3 regions of the Streptococcus sp. SCPM-O-B-23252 (M501) genome follow, and region 1 is predicted to be linked to each of the others. Evidence: predicted binding sites of a transcription regulator. Region 1 holds the regulator's gene; each other region holds the start of a gene.

What was found. The regulator Rex, encoded in region 1, represses fermentation and respiration genes when NADH is low (regulators of the CRP and FNR family bind a similar motif). The targets are predictions, from matches to a motif close to TTGTGAANTANTTCACAA.
Region 2: the regulator Rex is predicted to act here: its motif matches at 1,268-1,285, upstream of AC3E6G_RS06625 (class II fructose-bisphosphate aldolase).
Region 3: the regulator Rex is predicted to act here: its motif matches at 2,603-2,620, upstream of AC3E6G_RS03295 ((S)-acetoin forming diacetyl reductase).

Annotation. Positions count from the first base shown of each region.
Region 1 covers NZ_JBYQGS010000001.1:869,971-874,356, reverse strand. The annotation lists gene AC3E6G_RS04260 (porphobilinogen deaminase) at 275-553, shown strand; gene radC (RadC family protein) at 614-1,297, shown strand; gene AC3E6G_RS04250 (redox-sensing transcriptional repressor Rex) at 1,486-2,130, opposite strand; gene AC3E6G_RS04245 (DUF4649 family protein) at 2,223-2,459, opposite strand; gene AC3E6G_RS04240 (DUF1831 domain-containing protein) at 2,459-2,806, opposite strand; gene AC3E6G_RS04235 (cysteine desulfurase family protein) at 2,796-3,923, opposite strand; gene AC3E6G_RS04230 (ribose-phosphate diphosphokinase) at 3,933-4,386, opposite strand, start outside.
Region 2 covers NZ_JBYQGS010000002.1:50,089-54,474, reverse strand. The annotation lists gene rpoE (DNA-directed RNA polymerase subunit delta) at 1-94, shown strand, start outside; gene AC3E6G_RS06635 (B3/B4 domain-containing protein) at 208-903, shown strand; tRNA gene AC3E6G_RS06630 (tRNA-Leu) at 1,067-1,152, shown strand; gene AC3E6G_RS06625 (class II fructose-bisphosphate aldolase) at 1,330-2,211, shown strand; gene AC3E6G_RS06620 (DeoR/GlpR family DNA-binding transcription regulator) at 2,366-3,121, shown strand; gene lacA (galactose-6-phosphate isomerase subunit LacA) at 3,333-3,758, shown strand; gene lacB (galactose-6-phosphate isomerase subunit LacB) at 3,775-4,290, shown strand; gene AC3E6G_RS06605 (tagatose-6-phosphate kinase) at 4,302-4,386, shown strand, end outside.
Region 3 covers NZ_JBYQGS010000001.1:666,673-671,058, forward strand. The annotation lists gene glpO (type 1 glycerol-3-phosphate oxidase) at 1-1,305, shown strand, start outside; gene AC3E6G_RS03290 (MIP/aquaporin family protein) at 1,375-2,076, shown strand; gene AC3E6G_RS03295 ((S)-acetoin forming diacetyl reductase) at 2,744-3,508, shown strand; gene AC3E6G_RS03300 (hypothetical protein) at 3,683-4,285, shown strand.

The DNA of each region.
Region 1 (4,386 bases):
CACTGTTAATTCAGGCACTCGGAATTATTGAGACCTTAGACTCAATAATTAGTCATGGAACTTCTACGAAGTTCGCTGACGTCCGTACTCACCTAAGGAAAGTTTTTTTAATTACTTTGTTTTCAATCTGTAAAGAGGTCTTTGACCTCTTTTTTCTGTTAATTTTCTGCCAACTTGTAAGAGGATAGTCATGAAATGTTACCTGACTGACATATTTTTGCATGCTTTCTATTTTATAATAGAAGAGTGATAGAAAGAAGTTTGGAGGAACTGAATGCTCACAGAAGATATCTATACTTTGTTAAGAAACTTCTATGGCTTACTGGTCAATGATTTCCCCAAAACAGGCCTTATTACCAAGGGAATCTACGAAGTTGAACAGGTCTTCAAAACCATTGAAAACCTTCCTAATGATCAAGAACACTTAATTCGATATGAAATTCGTCAATTCCTTGCGTCTTTGGAACAAGTACAAGAATGCTATAGAATTAACTTCTCAAATGAAGAAACTCGAATTCTTGAAAACCTAAGAGAAGTAGTTTGTCCAATTTAATTTTTACAGAATCGTCCTTTTTCCTCCTCAATTGCGAATTATTAATTGAGGAGGTTTTTTATGTATCATATTGTATTTCAAGAATCAGGTCTCTTACCTAGAGAACGCTTGCTAACAGAAGGACCCGATAAGCTCAGTCATCAAGAATTGCTGTCCATCTTATTACGGACGGGGAACAAAAATAAACCAGTCTACGAGATCGCTCAAGACCTGTTGGCCTCACTAAAGAGTTTAAAAGAACTGGCTAGTATGAGTTTTCAGGAGTTACAGGAAGTTCCAGGAATTGGGAAAGTTAAAGCCATTGAGCTGTTAGCTGCTATTGAATTAGGGAAACGAATACAGACTTCTGAAGTGATTGAAACGGAACAAATCATGAGTAGTCAGAAGCTGGCAAAAATGATGCAGCAAAAAATAGGCCATGAGAAACAGGAGCATTTACTGGCCCTGTATCTGAATACCCAAAATCAAATTATCCATCAGCAAGTGATTTTTATCGGAACAGTTAATCGTAGTATTGCAGAACCGAGAGAAATCTTGCACTATGCCATCAAGCATATGGCGACATCTTTAATCTTGGTTCACAACCACCCTTCTGGAATCATTCATCCCAGCAAAAATGATGATGGTGTCACCCAACAAATGATTGAAGCCTGTAATTGTCTAGGAATTGTTTTCCTGGACCATCTGATTGTCTCAACTGATGATTATTATAGCTACCGGGAAGAAACAGATTTATTGGTATAAAAAAAGAGAGTGGGACAGAAATCGGTAATTCGTTAGAATTCGATTTCGTCGTCCCACCTCCGCACAGTTGAGTAGGGCTGTAAAAGCTGATGAAATCAGCGTAGTAGATCCCACTCAACCACTGCGTCTTGCTCGATCATCCAAAGACAATTGAGAGGCTAGGACTTTTGTCCCAGCCTCTTTGCTTATCATGAATTTTTGCGCATAAAGTAGAGAAGGGTTTGCAATTCACTGGTTAGATCGACATATTGGACTACCACATCTTTTGGAACTGTTAGGTGTACTGGAGAAAAGCTAAGGATTCCCTTGATACCAGCTTCAACCAGTAAATCTGCAACTTCTTGAGATTTTACACTTGGAACGGTTAAAATGGCTGTTTGAATCTCTTGTCCCTCAAGTTTTTCTTTTAGTGTGGAGATGCCGTAAATCGGAATACCATCTTTACTTTTAGTGCCGACTAACTTATGATCATCCGTATCAAATGCCATGACAATTTTCATTTTGTTTCGCTCATGGAAGCGATAGTGAAGAAGGGCACTCCCCATATTTCCAATCCCGACGATAGCAACATTGGTGATGGAGTTATCATTCAAGAGATCAGCAAAGAAATTCATTAACTTTTTGACATCATAACCAAAACCACGTCGTCCTAGCTCTCCAAAGTAGGAGAAGTCACGACGAACAGTTGCGGAATCAATCCCGATGGCTTCAGCGATTTGTTTTGAATTTGCTCGCTCAATTTTCTCTGCATTAAAGCGTTTGAAAATGCGGTAATACAAGGAGAGTCGTTTAGCAGTAGCACGAGGAATTGGATTAGTCTTATCTTGTTTCACAATATCACAACCTTTCAAATCTATTGTATAAAAAGTTTGTGAAAAAAGCAACTATCTTATACTAAAAAAACACCAAAAAGGTGTTTTCATTGTTAATTGGAATTTCTTAAACTCTGATCAAACTGAATCAGATAGCGATAAAAGTCACCGATTTTTCCAGTGAAAGGTAAGGGATGCTCCTTGTAGGTAACAGAAACAACCTGATAGGAATCTGGAATGGTCACACAGCCTGAGAAGGCTAATAGACAGTGATCGATGTTATCGTAGCTAACCTGACGTTCTTTTTGGTATGCATCCAAATAGGTGAGGACTACAGGACCATTGGTCATTAGTTTTCAATCCTTTCAAAAATTTCACGTTCAACTAAACTGTCCATGAGGAAGTAGAATTTTTGTTGGATAATTTTGTTTTCTGGATTTTTAAAAATATTTACCAAACGAAGGCCTGACTTGTCAGTAATGTTAATTTTAAATCCTGTTAAATCCTTATTGATGATAATCTTTAACTTAAAGCCATCTCCGCTATTTGGAATAGCTTCTAATAAACGATTTAATTCGTAGTTACCAACCTTTGTTTGTGTAAAAGTATTGTCACGTAGGGTATATTTCTTGATATTTGGGTGGATTGCGTATGTGTAATCACAGTTTGTTAATGAGACAGATGTTTCAAATGCCATGTAATTCTCCTAAAATTTTATGAATGTTTGTAATAAAAATATCGACTTCATCAGAAGTATTGAATTCGGATAAACTAATGCGAATAGATTCCTTCAAGCGAGGGGAATCTTCACCATAATAAGCTGCAAGGACGTGACTTGGTTGAACAGTCCCCGCAGTACAAGCAGAGCCAGTTGAGACTGAAATCCCTGCCATATCTAAACGAAGCAGTAGGATATCATTGCTGATACCTGGGAAGCCAATGTTCAAGACATGAGGAAGTTTGGAGTCTGTGCCATTCAGATAGAAATCTAAATCTTCTAGGCCGGTTAGGATACGTTTAGATAAGGTCTGAATATACTGATAATTTGCGTCTAACTGATCAGTTGCTTCTTTGAGGGCTTGAGCCATTCCAGCAATTGAAATCAAGTTCTCTGTACTAGCTCGACGCTTGTCTTCTTGGTCACCCCCGTGTAAGAGATTGAAGAAGTCAGGCTTTTTAGCATAGAGAAGTCCAACTCCCTTAGGCCCGTGAAATTTATGGGCCGATGCAGTTAGAAAATCAACTCCAAGCTCTTCAGGGGCTACAGCAAGTTTACCAACGGCTTGAACAGCATCGACATGAAAAGCAGCAGGATGGTCTTTTAAAAGGTCAGAAATTGCCTTGATAGGTAAGAGATCACCCGTTTCGTTGTTGGCATACATAGTGGATACTAAAATAGTATCGGGACGAAGTGCAGCTTGAATATCTTCAAGGCGAATTTTTTGATCGACCGGTTGAATGATGGTTACTTCAAATCCATATTCTTTAACTAAGTACTCAATTGGTTCAAGGACGGCATGGTGCTCAATAGCCGTGGTAATAATATGTTTCCCTTGCTGTCTATGTTTGAGACAGTAGCCCTTTATAACGGTGTTATTGCTTTCGGTCCCGCCAGAAGTGAAGATAATCTGTTGACTAGAGGTCTTTAAACAAGTTGCAACACATTCCCTAGCATCTCTAAGAATCTTTTTCGCTTGGCGACCGTGGGAGTGGAGACTAGAGGGATTTCCGAAACTAGTTTCCATCGTTTCTGTCATCACCTTGATTACTCCTGGGCTTAGGGGAGTGGTTGCCGCATTGTCAAAATAAATCACGCCATCACCTTATTTCTTGTGGTATGCAAAGAGTGGACTAACTGGTTTACGCTCTTGGATACGAACAAGGGCCTCTCCAATCAATTCGCTTGCAGTAATGTATTTTACATTTTTTGGTTTTTGTTCTTTGGTTGCTACAGAGTCTGTAACTAAAATTTCTTTAATCGGTGCTTGGTCTAGTAATTCCGCAGCTCCCTTAACGAAAAGTCCGTGACTTGAAACGGCATAAATCTCAGTAGCGCCGTCGCGTTGGACAATTTTTGCAGCTTCAGAGAAGGTTTTTCCTGTATTTAAAATATCATCGATGAGGATTGCTTTTTTACCTTTAACATCCCCGATGATGTAGCCCTCGTCACGACTAGAGTCGTCTTGGGCGTAGTCGATGATAGCAATTGGGGCATCTAGATATTCTGCAAGATTGCGGGCGCGTTTCACTCCAGAATTTTTAGGGCTGACAACCACT
Region 2 (4,386 bases), on a different contig from region 1:
TGAAATCAATGAAATCTCACCAGACGAGTTGGATGAAGAAGTTGAGTTAAGTGACGAAGAAGACGAAGAAGAGTCTTACGACGAAGAAGAATAATCCAAAAAAACAAGGAATTCGTTCCTTGTTTTTTTTTTTTTGCTTGAAGGAGGCTTCAAGGAGGAGTATAATAAGAGTGTAAGCCTGACGTAGCGCAGAAGGAGGAAGGGCATATGGACTGGATACTTGATCAAAGTTTGGTGGATTTGGGGATTGAGACAGTTGTAATAGGAGTGGCCAAACAGGTGGATCCACAAGCTCCCTTGTCTGCAACTTTTCTAGCTAAAAAGAAGGAGATGGAAGCCTGGGCCTTAAATTGTGATCTCAGCTCGGTGAAAGAGGAGGCAGTTGTACAAGGCTATATGGATTTGTTGAAGGAAGTGGGGCGTAGTGTCAAGAAGAACCCGCCGACTATTCTTGCTTTGGTTAAGAATATCCAAAGTCGAGGCTTCCTTCCGACGATCAATAGTGTGATTGATATCTATAATGTTGAATGTATCCGTTCCTTTTTAGCCATTGGAGGGCATGATCTGGATAAAATCCAGGGACCAATCGAGTTTACGATTAGTCAAAGAGAGGATACCTTTTTGCCCATCTTATCAACAGAAAAGCATGTTAGTGAAACCGATCCGGTCTACCGAGATCAAGAGGGTATTATGGCCTGGCTAGATGTGAGAGATGGTGAGCGCTATAAGATGGAGGAGACTACCCGCAATGCCCTCTTTATCATCCAGGGAAACAGAGCGACCTCTGTAGAGATGCGCTTGGAAGCACTGGAGCGGATTAGAGAAGATTTGTCCTCTTGCATGCCCGATTTAGAATTTGAAAAATATCTGGTTACCCCCAGTGAGACAATTCCAGTCCCATAAAGAAGCCCTTCAGTAAAGAAGATTTGTCAACATCTGAACAGGCGAGTGAAGTGAAGGAGCCAATGCTCTTCTGGCCCTGTAATAAAGTTCAAAGTTTGAAAAAAGTTTGAAAAAAATCTTGACAAGAAAGTATAAGATTGATATACTAGTAAGGTACTCAATCGCGGGGATGGCGGAATTGGCAGACGCGCAGGACTAAGGATCCTGTGACCGCTTTAGGTCGTGAGGGTTCAAGTCCCTCTCTCCGCATCGGATGATAAAGGCAGCTTCGGCTGTCTTTTTTCTTGTTCATTTAGCAGAAAGAATGCTTGAAAGAGAAGAAAACGCTTTAAAGGTTCAGGAAAAGCTAGCATTTTCAATGAAAAAGTGATAAAATAAACAATGTAAGTGGTTTAACCACAAAAAATAAGAGGAGGCCTACAACTAATGGCAATCGTTTCAGCAGAAAAATTTGTCCAAGCAGCTCGTGACAATGGTTACGCAGTTGGTGGATTTAACACAAACAACCTTGAGTGGACTCAAGCTATCTTGCGTGCAGCAGAAGCTAAAAAAGCTCCAGTTTTGATCCAAACTTCTATGGGTGCTGCTAAATACATGGGTGGTTACAAAGTAGCTCGCAACATGATCGCTAACCTTGTTGAAGCAATGGGTATCACTGTACCAGTTGCAATCCACTTGGACCATGGTCACTATGAAGATGCTCTTGAGTGTATCGAAGTTGGTTATACTTCAATCATGTTCGACGGATCACACCTTCCAGTTGAAGAAAACCTTAAATTGGCGAAAGAAGTTGTAGAAAAAGCTCACGCTAAAGGTATCTCAGTTGAAGCTGAAGTTGGTACAATCGGTGGTGAAGAAGACGGTATCGTTGGTAAAGGTGAATTGGCACCAATCGAAGATGCTAAAGCAATGGTTGCTACAGGAATCGACTTCTTGGCTGCAGGTATTGGTAACATCCACGGTCCATACCCAGCAAACTGGGAAGGTCTTGACCTTGATCACTTGAAGAAATTGACAGAAGCTCTTCCAGGATTCCCAATCGTATTGCACGGTGGTTCAGGTATCCCTGATGAGCAAATCCAAGAAGCTATCAAACTTGGTGTTGCGAAAGTTAACGTTAACACTGAGTGCCAAATCGCATTCGCTAACGCAACTCGTCAATTCGTACGTGAATACGATGCAAACGAAGCAGAATACGACAAGAAGAAACTCTTCGACCCACGTAAATTCTTAAAACCAGGATTCGAAGCAATCACAGCTTCAGTTGAAGAACGTATCGACGTATTTGGTAGCGAAAACAAAGCTTAATCTTGCTTGAAACGTTATTAACCAGAGGTTTATCCGTAAGGATAAGCCTTTTTTGGTTCTCTTATTTAGAAAAGTGTTTATTTCAAACAAAAAATGATTGCGATTCTGTCAGTTTAAGGTTATAATAAACAAAAACGAAGCAAGTAGGTAGGAAATGAAAAAACAGGAAAGACTGAATGAGATCATCAATCTGGTCAATAAGGCTGGAACCGTTTATGTTCAAGACATCATGGAAAGTATGCAGGTGTCGGATATGACTGTCCGTCGGGATTTGATTGAATTGGAAAAGCAAGGGCTCCTTATTCGGGTTCGAAATGGAGCCAAAAGTAACCAATTCCTCCCTTCACGAGAGCTTCCCCATGAAGAGAAGTTACTCAAGAATATTCTGGCTAAGCGTGAGGTAGCGAAGAAAGCTAGCGAACTGATAAAAGAAGGTGAGAGTATCTTCCTTGGGCCGGGGACCTCTGTTGAGGTTCTTTCCGAAGCCATTAATAATAAGGAATTGCGTGTGGTGACCAACTGTCTGCCGATTTTCCAAGAGTTGTTAAAGAAGAAAAGTGATACCTTTAAGGTAATCCTCTTAGGAGGGGAACTTCGAGAAACCAGTCAAGCTTTTGTCGGCGAGATAACGAACACTCTCATGGAAAGAATGTACTTCCACAAGATGTTTTTTAGTGGGAATGGCATTGTGGATGGACGCGTTCTGACCTCTTCTTTTGAAGAAGCCTATACGCAAAAGTTAGCCTTAGAACGTTCTTCTGAAGCTTACCTACTGATTGATTCCTCCAAGATTGGCAAGGAAGACTTTACCTCTATCTGTTCCTTGAAAAAAGTAACTGCGGTGATAACGGACGATGCAACTGAGAAAGCACATGAAGAATTAGAGGAATATACACGTGTGATTGTATAAATAATAAACTGAAAAGAGAGAGCGATTCTCTCTTTTTTTGTTTATTACAAACAATTTAGAACTAAAAAATAATAAAAAATAAAGAAAATAAACAAAAATAGTTGACAACAAACAAAATTAGCGCTATACTGTGTTTGTGAATAACAAAACGAAGTCGAATGAGAAAGAGGAGAACTTTCTTTGTTGACGGAAATGCAAAAAGGAGAAGCATATGGCAATTGTAGTTGGTGCGGATGCGGCTGGTATCCGTTTAAAAGAAGTAGTCAAAGAATATTTGGAAGCAGAAGGTTTCCAAGTGGTGGATGTCACTGAAGAAGGGCAAGACTTTGTTGATGTGACCTTGGCTGTTGCTAAAGAAGTCAAACAAGCAGAAGATAATCTGGGCATTGTCATTGATGCTTATGGTGCAGGTCCATTTATGGTAGCGACTAAGATTAAAGGAATGGTTGCCGCAGAAGTTTCAGATGAACGCTCTGCCTACATGACTCGTGGACACAACAATTCTCGTATGATCACCATAGGGGCTCAAATCGTGGGTGATCAATTGGCCAAAAATATTGCCAAAGGTTTTGTAAACGGTAAGTATGACGGTGGTCGCCACCAAATCCGTGTCGATATGCTCAACAAGATGTGCTAAGGGGAGGAGTAAACGAATGAAAATTGCAATTGGATGTGACCATATCGTCACAAATGAAAAAATGGCTGTTTCTGAATTTTTGAAATCAAAAGGCTATGAAGTCCTTGACTTCGGAACCTATGACCATGCTCGGACCCACTATCCAATTTTTGGGAAGAAGGTTGGGGAAGCAGTAGTGAGTGGTCAAGCAGATCTTGGTGTATGTATCTGTGGAACTGGCGTTGGAATTAACAACGCGGTTAACAAGGTTCCGGGTGTCCGTTCAGCCTTGGTCCGCGATATGACCTCTGCACTTTATGCCAAAGAAGAACTCAATGCCAATGTGATTGGTTTTGGTGGGAAGGTCACAGGAGAACTTCTGATGTGTGATATTTTGGAAGCCTTCATCCATGCGGAATACAAACCAAGTGAAGAAAACAAGAAATTGATTGCCAAGATTCAACATTTGGAAACCCATAACGACCATCAAGAAGATGAGGATTTCTTCACAGAATTCCTTGAAAAATGGGACCGTGGGGAATACCACGACTAAGAGGTGAGTCTATGATACTAACGGTAACCATGAACCCTTCAATCGACATTTCCTATCCATTAGAAACTTTACACTTGGATACGGTCAATCGAGTTG
Region 3 (4,386 bases), 200 kb from region 1:
CGTTTGGTGATTGAAAATATCAAACGTGCCAACCAAGATGGGGCCCTCATTGCTAACCACGTAAAAGCTGAAGGATTCCTCTTTGATGAATCTGGCAAGATCACAGGTGTAGTGGCGCGTGATCTCTTGACTGATGAAGTCTTTGAAATCAAGGCTCGTTTGGTGATTAATACAACTGGTCCTTGGAGCGATAAAGTGCGTAACCTCTCAAACGATGGAGAGCAGCATTCACAAATGCGTCCAACCAAGGGTGTTCACTTGGTCGTAGATTCAAGCAAGATCAAAGTTTCTCAACCAGTCTACTTTGATACTGGTCTTGGAGATGGTCGGATGGTCTTCGTCTTGCCACGTGAAAACAAAACTTACTTCGGAACGACTGACACGGACTACACTGGCGACTTAGAGCATCCAACAGTAACTCAAGAAGATGTCGACTACTTGTTAGGAATCGTGAATAACCGCTTCCCAGAAGCTCACATCACCATCGATGATATCGAAAGTAGCTGGGCTGGTCTTCGTCCGTTGATCTCAGGAAACAGTGCTTCTGACTACAATGGTGGAAACAACGGCACTATCAGTGATGAAAGCTTTAATGCTTTGATTGCAACAGTTGAAGGCTATCTTTCTAAAGAAAAATCGCGTGAAGATGTTGAATCAGCAATCAGCCACTTGGAAGGCAGCACTTCTGAAAAACATTTGGATCCATCTGCTGTTTCTCGTGGATCAAGCTTAGACCGCGATGACAATGGTCTTTTGACCCTGGCTGGTGGGAAGATTACAGACTACCGCAAGATGGCTGAAGGAGCGATGGAGCGTGTCTTGACCATTCTCAAGGAAGAATTTGACCGTCAGTTCAAATTGATCAACTCTAAGACCTATCCAGTATCAGGTGGAGAAATTAACCCAACGAACGTGGATTCTGAAATCGAAGCCTTTGCTCAACTTGGCGTATCTCGTGGCTTGGATAGCAAGGAAGCTCACTACCTAGCTAACCTATACGGTTCTAATGCACCTAAGGTCTTCGCCCTTGCTCATAGCGTGGAACAAGCACCTGGATTGAGCCTAGCAGATACCTTATCACTTCACTATGCAATGCGCAATGAATTGGCACTTAGCCCAGTTGACTTCCTTCTTCGTCGGACGAACCACATGCTCTTCATGCGAGATAGCTTAGATGCAATTGTCGAACCTGTTTTGGATGAAATGGGACGCTTCTATGAATGGTCAGAAGAAGAAAAAGCTGGCTACCGTCAAGACTTGCAAGTCGCTTTGGAAAACAATGACTTGGCAGCATTAAAAAATTAAGAAAAACAAAAAGGGGTTGGAAAGAAGAATATCTGACCGGCCCCTCTTTATAATGGAGAAATAAATCATATGAAAGAATTATTTGGTGAATTTTTAGGGACCTTAATCCTGATTCTTTTGGGAAATGGGGTTGTAGCAGGAGTGGTTCTTCCGAAAACGAAGAGCCATAACTCAGGTTGGATCGTCATTACTCTTGGTTGGGGGATTGCAGTTGCAGTGGCAGCCTTTATCTCTGGCAAGTTAAGTCCGGCACATTTGAATCCAGCGGTGACGATTGGGGTTGCTCTTAATGGTGGACTAGCTTGGGCATCTGTGATTCCTTATATCATCGCTCAATTTGCTGGAGCCATGGTGGGGCAAGTCCTTGTCTGGTTACAGTTCAAACCGCATTACCTAGCAGAAGAAAATCCTGGAAATATCCTTGCAACCTTCAGTACAGGTCCAGCTATCAAAGACACTACTTCCAATCTAATCAGTGAAATCCTTGGAACCTTTGTTTTGCTATTGACCATCTTTGCACTTGGTCTTTATGACCTTCAAGCAGGACTTGGTACTTTTGCCGTTGGTACCTTGATTGTAGGGATTGGTTTGTCTCTCGGTGGAACTACAGGCTACGCTCTCAACCCAGCTCGTGACCTAGGACCTCGTATCATGCACAGCCTCCTTCCTATTCCTAACAAAGGAGATGGTGACTGGGGTTACGCTTGGATCCCAGTAGTTGGTCCAATCATCGGTGCAGTACTTGCAGTAGCAGTCTTTAAAATGTTTTAAAAAATGAAAGAGGCTGGGACAAAAGTCCTAGCCTCTCAATTGTCTTTGGATTATCGAGCAAGACGCAGTGGTTGAGTGGGCTCTACCACGCTGATTTCATCAGCTTTTACAGCCCTACTCAACTGTGAGGAGGTGGGACGACGAAATCGAATTCTAACGAATTACCGATTTCTGTCCCACTCTCTTTTAAAATACTGTATCAGATAAAGAGAGCTTTGTACGTTCTAACTTAAAACAAGCTATAAGAAATGTAAAACGCAATAAAGAAAATAATGATCGCAATAATGTATTGAACTGGTTTAGGTAGGTTATTCAATTTATCCATGAATTCTTTCATTGTTAGATCTCCTTATTATTTGATTGTCTTATAATTAGTGTAGCATGAAATAAGGCCCAAAACAATAGACAATAGGAGTGTTTTTGTCAAGATATAAAACCCTTTTCAAAATTATTATAATCAGTTAATCTATTACTAAATAAAGATAAGATAGATTGTAAAATACTTTAGAAAATAACAGGCTAGAGTTTGACACTTTTTTCACAAAGGAGTATACTGTTAGCATAGTTTTGGAAGGAACTTATGATAGATTCACCCAAAACTGACTGTCAACCTTTGCTGTTCTTCTATGAACGTTTGCTGGTATCGGGGATACCAAGGAGGAATCATATGTCTAAAGTAGCTATTGTCACAGGTGCAGGTCAAGGGATCGGTTTTGCGATTGCAAAACGATTGGTACAAGATGGCTTCAAGGTCGGAGTCTTAGACTACAATGCTGAGACAGCAGAAAAAGCAGTAGCTGAGTTATCAGCAGAGAATGCTTTTGCGGTCGTTGCTGATGTCTCCAAACAAGCTGAAGTGGCTGCAGCTTTCCAAAAAGTTGTGGATCATTTCGGAGATTTAAATGTTGTCGTTAACAACGCTGGTGTTGCTCCAACTACACCACTTGATACGATTACAGAAGAACAATTTGAACGCACTTTTGCCATCAACGTTGGTGGTGTCATCTGGGGTGCTCAAGCTGCACAAGCTCAATTCAAGGCGCTTGGCCATGGCGGAAAAATCATCAATGCAACTTCACAAGCAGGTGTTGTAGGTAACCCTAACTTGACTGTCTATGGTGGTACTAAGTTTGCAGTTCGTGGTATCACTCAAACTTTGGCACGTGACTTGGCTGATTCAGGTATTACTGTCAATGCGTATGCACCTGGTATCGTTAAGACTCCAATGATGTATGATATCGCTCATGAAGTTGGTAAGAACGCTGGTAAAGATGACGAATGGGGTATGCAAACTTTCGCTAAAGATATTACCCTTAAACGTTTGTCCGAACCCGAAGATGTCGCTGCAGCGGTTAGCTTCCTTGCTGGTCCTGATTCAAACTACATTACAGGACAAACCATCATCGTGGATGGTGGGATGCAATTCCATTAACATTCAAATAGGGGTTGGGATTTTTTCCACCTCTTTTCTTATGTGCACCTTATTCCTCTCGTTCGCTTTTTTTGAAAAATTAGGGTAGAATAGAAGTCGTATTTTAAAAAGAATAGATCAATAGTGATAGAGGTGAATTCTCTTCTATCCATCAAAACGAAAAGAGGTGACCATATGTGGAAATGGATCAAACGACTCATCGGACTGACCTTCCTCCTAGTTATTGTCTTAGCAGTTTTCTTGATACCAGCAAAGGTTTCGACTCAAGAGCAATTTAAAAATGTAACAGTGAATACTTCGCTGGTAGATCTGGCTCAAGAAGGCTTCTCTACAGCAGACGTGACTGCTTCTGGCCTGCAAACAGAGCTTCAACTGAATTCTCCTCAATTGCGCCAAGTTATTAAATCCATGGCAGGGGAAATGACAGATGAAACTCTCCTCAATACAGCAGTTGCTATGAATGGAGAGTATATCAATGTTCAGGTTCCGATTGAACTGGGACCGGTGGAAACCATGGTGAGCATGGACTTTTCAGCTAGTGTGACGGATCAACAATTGACCTTGAACCTAGAACGGGCCCGTCTTGGACATCTGCCGATTCCACGTAGCTTGGTTGCTTCAAAGATTGCTGAAAAAGTTAACCAAGAGGGCACAGGAGCTACTATGATAGGGAATCAAATCCAATTGACCATGCCGACAAGTGGCTACCGAATCCATTCTGCGAAGGTCGAAAAAGGGAACATGGTATTACAGATTATTGTTCCAATTTCCTATTAAGCATCAACCATAGGTTTCTGATGAGGCTGATGGTTTTTCTAATTGACAAAGAAATGAAAAAAGAGTAAGGTAGAACAAGAAAACGATTTCAAATACAGGGA